DNA from 2 places in the Paenarthrobacter sp. AT5 genome. Region 1 is predicted to be linked to the other one. Evidence: predicted binding sites of a transcription regulator. Region 1 holds the regulator's gene; the other holds the start of a gene.
What was found. The regulator Rex, encoded in region 1, represses fermentation and respiration genes when NADH is low (regulators of the CRP and FNR family bind a similar motif). The targets are predictions, from matches to a motif close to CTTGTGAANNNNTTCACAAG.
Positions count from the first base shown of each region.

Region 2: RI444_RS03375 (queuosine precursor transporter) is a predicted target of Rex. The motif match lies at 3,037-3,056, and genes of this name have one in related genera.

Region 1 covers NZ_CP136441.1:3,741,145-3,745,558, reverse strand. The annotation lists gene RI444_RS17370 (HAD family hydrolase) at 51-866, opposite strand; gene RI444_RS17365 (glutaredoxin family protein) at 1,040-1,294, shown strand; gene RI444_RS17360 (redox-sensing transcriptional repressor Rex) at 1,370-2,077, shown strand; gene RI444_RS17355 (hypothetical protein) at 2,136-2,903, opposite strand; gene RI444_RS17350 (hypothetical protein) at 3,206-3,922, opposite strand; gene RI444_RS17345 (YceI family protein) at 4,116-4,414, opposite strand, start outside.
Region 2 covers NZ_CP136441.1:703,980-708,393, reverse strand. The annotation lists gene RI444_RS03385 (hypothetical protein) at 1-617, shown strand, start outside; gene tgt (tRNA guanosine(34) transglycosylase Tgt) at 762-1,991, shown strand; gene RI444_RS03375 (queuosine precursor transporter) at 2,092-2,799, opposite strand; gene RI444_RS03370 (TetR/AcrR family transcriptional regulator) at 3,101-3,763, shown strand; gene RI444_RS03365 (TIGR01777 family oxidoreductase) at 3,760-4,414, shown strand, end outside.

The DNA of each region.
Region 1 (4,414 bases):
GCGGGAAGTGATAGAGGAAGCTGGGAAAGGCGGCGGGAGGTGATAGAGGATCAGCGGGGGGTGCGGAAGCGACTGAATCCCCGCCACAATCCATAAACAGCCCCACCCACCGTAGCGGCTTTGAGGCCGAGGGTCGCCGCGCGGCGACCGGAGCGGAAGTCGTAGACCGGCCAGTTGTTCTCGCGGGCGTGCTTGCGAAGCCGGGAATCAGGATTGATCACCACGGGATGGCCCACCATGGTGAGGAGGGGGATGTCATTGGCGGAGTCGCTGTAGGCCCAGCAGTGCTCCAAATCCAGGCCTTCCCTTTCAGCGACCAGGCTGACGGCGACTGCTTTGGCCGGACCATGCAGAATGTCGCCCACCAAGCGCCCGGTATACATACCGTCCTCGATCTCACCGACGGTACCCAAAGCGCCGGTCAGCCCAAGCCTGGTGGATATCACTGTGGCAACTTCGATAGGAGTTGCAGTAACCAGCCAGACGGGTCGACCAATTCGAAGATGCTGCTCCGCCAAGGCCTTGGTGCCGGGCCAAATCCTGGACTCGATCATTTCGTCGTAGACCTCTTCGCCAAGTGCTTTGATGTCATCGACAGTGATTCCTGCGGCGAGCGTTAAGGCCGAGTCCCGGACGGCATGGACATCATCCAGGTTTTCGCCACGCAATACGAATTTGAACTGTTTCCAGGCAAACCCCGCCGCCTGGGACAGCGTGAAGGCCCTTCGTTCGTACATTTTCCGGGCCACATGGAAGAGGCTCGCGCCCTTCATCAAGGTGTTGTCCACGTCGAAGAAAGCAGCCTCACCGGTATTCGACTGCGCTAGGGCAGCCGCGGCTATGGCGGCGTTATTCTCCTCGGGCATGCATTGAGTCTAGTCAATTGCCGCCGCCCCTCGCTGGGAGGCGCGTTCACGCCGCCCCGCGGGTGGGATGTGGGAGAGGGATGGTCGGGTGGGGGTGGGATGTGGGAGAGGGATGGTCGGGTGGGGGTGGGATGTGGCAGAGGGATGGGCTGGACGGGGGTTAACGTGGAGGCATGGCTACTCCCGACGTCGTCCTCCTCACCAAAGCTGACTGCCACCTCTGCACGGCGGCCCGCGCCGCCGTCGAGCGCGTGACCTCCGGGCTCGGAGTGGCGTGGACGGAGCAGCGGATCGAGGATGATCCTGAGCTGCAGCAGAAGTACGCAGAGGAGATCCCGGTGGTCCTGGTGGACGGCGTGCAGCGGGATTTTTGGACCATCGACGAACAGCGGTTGATGCGGATTCTCAAGAAGGCCCTGGCGGCCTGAGCGGCAGCAACCGGGAGGTAACGGCTTTTGTTGAGCGTGGCCGGGGGCCATAGAGTTGAACAACAAAGTGACGCAATGGAGAAAACCGTGACTGCGCTGGAACCGTCCCCTGAAGCAACAACGGGGGACCATGAATCTGCCACGAAGCAGATCCCGCCCGCGGCTGTGGCCCGGATGACCCTCTACTTGCGCGCGCTGAACTCGCTCCTGGCTGAAGGCGTGGAGCGGGTCTCTTCGGAGGCCTTGGCTGAGGCTTCCGGTGTCAGCTCCTCCACCCTCCGCAAGGACCTGTCCTACGTGGGGTCTTACGGCACCCGGGGGGTGGGCTACGAGGTGCAGAATCTCAGCCGCCACATCGCCGCTGCCATGGGGCTGACGCACGACTGGAAGGTCGCGATTGTTGGTGCCGGTAACCTCGGCAAGGCGCTGGCCCGGTACGGAGGGTTCGAGTCCCGTGGCTTCGATGTTGTTGCCATTTTCGACGCCGATCCCATGGTGATCGGCAACGAGGTGGGCTGGCTGCGGGTCAGCGATGCCGCCGAGCTGGAACGCGTCTTGGAGCGGACCCACGCCAACATGGTGGTGTTGGCGCTCCCTGCAACAGTTGCCCAGCAAGTCTGCGACCGGGTTATCGCCGCGGGGATCCGTAGCATCCTGAGCTTCGCACCCGTGCTCCTTCAGGTCCCGCCGCACGTCAACCTGCGGAAAGTCGACATGGCCACCGAGCTGCAGATCCTGGCGTACCACGCACAACGGGCACAGACTCCGGGCGAGGCCGTTTAGCCCGCCGGGTCCGTGCCCGTCGTTGAAAGTTCACGGCCTCTGACCGTGAAGTGATGGCCTAGCGGCCGTAAGGGTTCTGGTACGGGTTGCCGAAGGCCTGCTGCTTACGGAAGTAGGGAGCAGTAGCCGGCAGGTAAAGCAACACCATCGCGGCAACGCCGAGCAGGATGGTGATGGTGCCCACGCCGATCTGGGTCAGGCCGAGAAGCGAAATCGCAGCGAAGACCGTGCCCAGGATGCGGGCCCAGTTCTTGCCCTTGCGGATCTTGAAGGCGACCAAGGCATACAGCCCGGCCATGATGAGCGAAATGATGACCACGAACGTGATGGCAACGCCAACGATGCTGCTCACCGAGATTTCGCTTCCGCTGGTGCCCTGCGCATCAAGGGCGTCCTGAATCATGGACTGGCCTTCGCTGGAGTTCAGCAGGGCGATGGTTATGGGGATGGAGATCAGGGTCAGGATGCCGGCAGCAAGGATCATCCAGAAGGAAACGTTGACCAGTTGGGGGACGCCGCTGGGACCGGGCTGCTGGCTGGGCCAGTTGGTGTCCTGCCCGTACTGCGGAGCAGCTTGGCCGTAAGGCGAACCCTGCTGCCCATACTGGGGAGCCTGCTGCCCGTACTGCGGTGCCTGTTGACCATACTGTGGGGCTTGCTGGCCATACTGCGGCGTCTGCTGACCGTACTGGGGAGCCGCCGGCTGCCCGTACTGCGGCGCCTGCGGCTGGGACTGCTGGCCGTACTGCGGTGTTGAGGGCTGGGACCCCTGCTGCTCGGGGCCGGAGTCGCCCGGGTTCGAGGGCGGGTAGGGAGGGTTGCTCATGGCATTCCTTTGCTTGTTCGACTGCTGGTACGGCTACCGGGGTCCACAAAATACCCTGCCCCCAGCATGGTTCTGAATCCACCGTACCCCGACCGTTTGGCGGTGGGGACGAGCACACGCTGGAATTTCCCGCGTGTGGATAAATCATCATGTGGGCGTACAAAGACCGCGGGAAATACGCCTTCGTGATGAAGGCCGCGGCCCCCAATAAGGGCCGCGGCCTTCCGCGCTTGAGCAACGCCCGACGGCGGAACTGGAGTCCGGCGCCGGTCATAACGCCCGACGGCGGAGCATCGGTTTGGTCAGGCAGTGCCCTTGACTGCCTTGAACCAAAGTTGCGAGTTGGGAAGCCACATGAGGACAACGGCTACGGCGCTGACAAGGAAGCCGAACCAGTTGCTGCCCAGCCCGGTGCTTGGACCGCCCATGTTGATGGATCCGAAGATGGCGAGCACCAGTGACACGGCGGCAATGGCGGTGAGCGCCAGGCGCGCCCATTCCTTGCCTTCCTTCATCTTCATGGCCAGCACCACTTGGGCTGCGGCCACGGCGAGGCTCACGAGGAGCAGTACCAGTGCTACGGCTGCCAGGGCCGGAATGAAGGCGAAGGCCGCGATGATGGCGAAAAGTCCGATCAGCCCGAACAGCAACCCAACCAGGCCCGAGATCACCCAGATGAAATAGGACACTTTCAGCTCGGTGGGCAGGCCTTGGGTCTTGAACATGCCGGAGAAGCCACCCTGGGGGAGGACATCGTTGAAGCTCCGGGGACCGTCGGTGGGCATTTCGAAGTGGAACCCGCCGGGCTGGCCCGCAGCAGGCTGCGAATACTGGCCCGGCTGTGAATACTGGCCGGGCTGGGACTGCTGACCCGGAGACTGATAACCCGGGGGCGGCTGGTAGCCCTGGGGAGGTTGGTAGCCCTGCGGAGGCTGGTAACCCGCAGGAGGAACATTGCCGGGCTGCGGAGGCTGGGCGCCGGGCTGCTGTGGCTGTGGTGCTTCGTCTGGGTTACTCATGGCATCACTCTAGACCGCAGGGTGTACGAAACATAGGAAATTCCGGACCAACGATTTGGGTAGATACGCGCAGGTCAGCCAGCTATTGGCCCGGCGAGTTCCGAGCATGCGGAAACGGCGCCTCCGCCCAGCCCCGTGGGGGCTCACCTGATGCGGTGAGGGGGAGACGCCGTTCCGTGGAAAAGCGGGGAAATCAGGCAGCGGCCGGTGCGATGAAGGCGAGTTCGAGGTTGATGGCAACCTTGTCGCTGACCAGGACGCCGCCGGCCTCGAGCACGGCGTTCCACGTGAGGCCGAAGTCCTTGCGGCTGATGGTGGTTTCGCCGGAGACGCCGGCGCGGGTGTTGCCGAACGGATCTACGGCCACGCCGTTGAACTCGGTCTCGATGGCAACTTCCTTGGTGACACCCTTGATGGTGAGATCGCCCACAAGGTCGAAGCCGTCTCCGTTGGCCTTGACGTGGCGGGAGACGAAGGTGATCTCCGGGAACT
Region 2 (4,414 bases), 1.6 Mb from region 1:
GCTGGGAAGCCGATGACCTGAATGACGAAATCAAACAGATCTACTTCAACACCGACGTCGTGGAGGGTCCGGACCACACCAGCCTGACCGTCAACGGCGGCGATGTCTTCGAACTGCATCCCGTGTCCGGGGGCACCGAGCTCAAGGTCACCCGGGCGGCCCTGGACCATAACTCCGAGTGGGCGGAATGGGACGAGGACATCACCCAAGGCTGGCTCACGTTCATCAACCAGCTGCGTTTCGCCTTGGAGCGCCACCCGCATGGCAAGCGGCGAACCCACTTCTTGTCGGTCTCCGGGAGTGGATCGGCCATAGAAAAGCTGGGGCTGGGCGACCTGCCACCCGTGGGCGACGAGTACTCGCTGACGCTGGGCACCGGTGAGGCTATTTCCGGGAAGGTCTGGTTCAAGAGCCGCCACCAAGTAGGCGTCACGGTCCGCAGCTACGCTGAACACGGGGACGGGCTGCTGATCGTTGCCGAGCAACTGCCCATACCGGAGAAGAGGCCCGACGGCGGAGCGATCGTCATCGCCTCAACGTACGATCTGGGGGCCCACACCTTGGCGGACATCCGGTCCTCGTGGGACAAGTGGAAAGAGTCGAACTACGGTTCCTGACGGCCGCCACGTCAAGTTACCTTCGGTAAAGCTGGCACACTTGGTAGCGTGCCAGCTTCTGTTTCCCAGTCCTCCCCGCTTCCTACCGCCGCGCCTCGTTCCAACGGGGCGCTTCCGGCGGAGCAAACCGAATTCGGCTTCACGGTGGGCCGCCGCCTGACGGAAACGTCGTCGCCGTCGTCCTCCCTTGTAGAAGCAAACGGAGGCGAATTCCTGGGCCGGACCGGCACCATCACCACGCCGCACGGGACCATCCAGACGCCCGCATTCATCGCCGTCGGGACCAAAGCGACCGTCAAGGCCGTCCTGCCCGAGTCAATCGCCGAACTTGGCGCGCAAGCCGTGCTGGCCAACGCTTACCACCTTTACCTGCAACCCGGGCCTGAAATCCTCGATGCCGCGGGTGGTCTGGGTGCGTTCATGAACTGGCAAGGCCCCACGTTCACCGACTCCGGCGGTTTCCAAGTGATGAGCCTGGGCTCCGGGTTCAAGAAGGTGATCGACATGAAGAATGTTGACACCTCAGGCCCCGACGACGCTGTTGCTCCCGGGAAGGAGCGCCTGGCGCACATCGATGACGACGGCGTCTGGTTCAAGTCGCACCTCAACGGGGACAAACACCGGTTCTCCCCCGAGATCTCCATGCAGGTCCAGCACCAGATCGGCGCGGACATCATGTTCGCCTTCGACGAGCTCACCACCCTGCAGAACTCCCGCGGCTACCAGGAAGAATCCTTGGAACGCACCCGGTTGTGGGCGCTGCGGTGCCTGGACGAGCACTTTGCTCTGACGGCGTCGCGGGTGGGCAAGCCGTACCAGGCGCTGTTCGGCGTGATCCAGGGCGCGCAGTACGAGGACCTGCGGCGCAAAGCCTGCCGCGATCTTGGCGCCATGCCTTTCGATGGATACGGAATCGGCGGAGCGCTGGAGAAGGAAAACCTCGGGACGATCGTCCGCTGGTGCAACGAGGAGCTTCCTGAGGACAAGCCCCGGCATCTCCTAGGCATCTCCGAACCCGATGACATCTTCACCGCCATCGAGAACGGTGCCGACACCTTCGACTGCGTCTCCCCCACGCGCGTTGCCCGGAACTCCGCGTTCTACACGCCGTTCGGCCGCTTCAACCTCTCCGGAGCCAAGTACAAGAAGGACTTCGGTCCATTGCAGGACGGCTGCGACTGCTACACCTGCACCAACTACTCCCGCGCGTACATCCACCACCTGTTCAAGGCCAAGGAAATGGTGTCGGCCACGCTGATCTCCATCCACAACGAGCGCTTCGTGGTGAAGATGGTGGACGACGCGCGCTTGGCCATCGAATCCGGGGACTTCTTCGAGTTCAAGGCCGAGACGTTGGGGCGGTACTACTCCTAGCTGGCTGCGACTTCTCCGGTTCGCGAGTTCGCCGGAGCCCTGCTCGCTCGTGCGGAACGTCGCTGGTCTACCGCAGGCTTCCGGCGAACTCGACGAGGGCCTAGGCGGCGACTTCTCCGTAGCTCGGTTCACGCTTCTTGATCCAGCCCACTACCAGGACGGTGACGGGCACGAACAGGAACTCGACGGCGGTCTTGTACAGGAAGCCGACCAGGACGTAGTTCACGAACGAGCCGACGTCGGAGATGCCGATGACGGACGCGGCGATGCTGCAGAAGATCAGCGTGTCCACGAATTCGCCCACCACCGACGAACCCATGAGCCGGGCCCACAGGCTCTTCTCACCCGTGCGTTCCTTCATCTTCACGAGGATCCACGAGTTGATGGTTTGTCCGGCCAGGAACGCAAGCAAGGAGGCGAGGACGATCTGCGGGACGGGTCCCAACGCGCCTTCGATGGCGGCTTGCTTGGCCACACCGTAATCGTCGTCGAAGCCCGGAAGAATGATGATCACCCAGTAGCAGAGCGATGCAAACACCGATAACGCAAACGAGGTGATGATCGCCTTCCGGGCAACTTTGAAGCCGTAGACCTCGCTCATGACGTCGCCCAGAATGTACGCGAGCGGGAAGAGGAAGAATCCGCCGTCGGTGATGATCGGCCCGAGCACCACACCCTTGGAAGCGCCGATGTTGGACAGGATCAACACCACCGCCATGACGGCCAGCATGATGCCGAAATAGGGAGATCCGATCGAAGCGAAACGGGGCGCGGGCTTGCTCAAGGTACTGCCGGAAGGCGAGGGCATGGGTCATCCATTCGTAGTGGTTCGCGCAGGCGCCTCATCCTTTTCGGAGAGCGCCCCGCTGTATTAGCACTGTGGGTGGCGGGCACGTTTGGCCCGGCACCACGTTACATTCTCCCATCCCCGTCCCTCTGCCACATCCCACCCTCAACCGGCCACCCCTCAGCCACATCCCACCCCCTCCCAACCATCCCTCTGCCACATCCCACCCTCAATCGGCCATCCCTCTGCCACCTCACCTTTTTGAACGCGTTCAGAAAGGTGCCATACTGATTCTTGAACACGTTCAAACAGGAGGGGCCCGATGGCAATTAAGAGCGCGCAAACCCGCCAACTCGTAGCCGACGTCGCATTGAAGATGTTCCGGGAGATCGGCTTCGAGAAAACCACCATGCGCGCCATTGCCCAAGAAGCGGGAGTTTCCGTCGGCAACGCTTACTACTACTTCGCGTCCAAAGACGAGCTCGTTCAGGAGTTGTACATCCAAGTCCAGAATGAGCACGCATCGGCCGCGGCACAGGCACTCGAAGGCATCCCGGATCTCGCAGGCCGCATGAAAGCCGTTCTGCACGCTGGCATCGACGTCATGTCCCCTTACCACCAGTTCGGTTCCGACTTCATTGCCACAGCCATCCGGCCGACGTCGCCCGTCAACCCGTTTGGCGCGGCATCCGCTCCCGCCCGGGAGGCGTCGCTCGCGATCTTCCGTTCCGCCGTCGAAGGTTCCACTCCGGCCGTCGCTAAGAAGCTAGGCGGCGATCTTCCCGAGCTGCTGTGGCTGGCGTACATGGGCGTCGCGTTGTTTTGGGTATACGACCAATCCACGGATCAACGCCGCACGCGCCGGCTGATTGACGGCGCCGCGCCACTGATGGCCCGTGGTCTGTCGCTTGCGAAGATTCCCGGCGTCAGCAAAGTGTTCGACGACGTCCTGGGACTGGTTCGCAGCGTCAAGGAAGACTCATGAACCCGCGGACGGTGGTCATCGCCGGAGCCACTGGCTTTATCGGCAGCTACTTCCATCGGCGGTTTCTTGAAGAGGGTTGGAAGGTCCGAACAGTCGGGCGGAACGCGTCGGCTGACGCGCAGTGGAACGACGACGGCGCCATCACCAGTACGCTGAACGGCGCCGCACTGTTGGTGAACCTTGCCGGACGTTCCGTGAACTGCCGCTACGGGAGGCGGAATCGCCGGGAAATTATGGATTCGCGCGTGTTGACGACTCGAACGTTGGGCCGCGCCTTGGCTGCCTGCGCCGAGCCACCGAGCACCTGGATCAACTCAAGTACCGGGACCATTTACCGGCATGCCGACGATCACCCACAGTCGGAGGCTTCCGGCGAACTCGGCAGCGGGTTCTCTGTCAACGTTGCCAAGGCTTGGGAAGACGAGTTGGAGGCCGCCACTGCACGGCGCACGCGCAAGGTGCCTCTTCGGATCGCGATCGTACTGGGCGCAGGGGGCGTGATGAACCCCCTCCGGAACCTGGCCAGGTTTGGCTTGGGTGGGCACATGGGACCGGGGACGCAGAAGTTCAGTTGGATCCACGTGGAGGACTTGTTCCGTTCGGTCATGTTCATTCACGCCAAACCCGGGCTTGTTGGTGCAGTCAATGCGG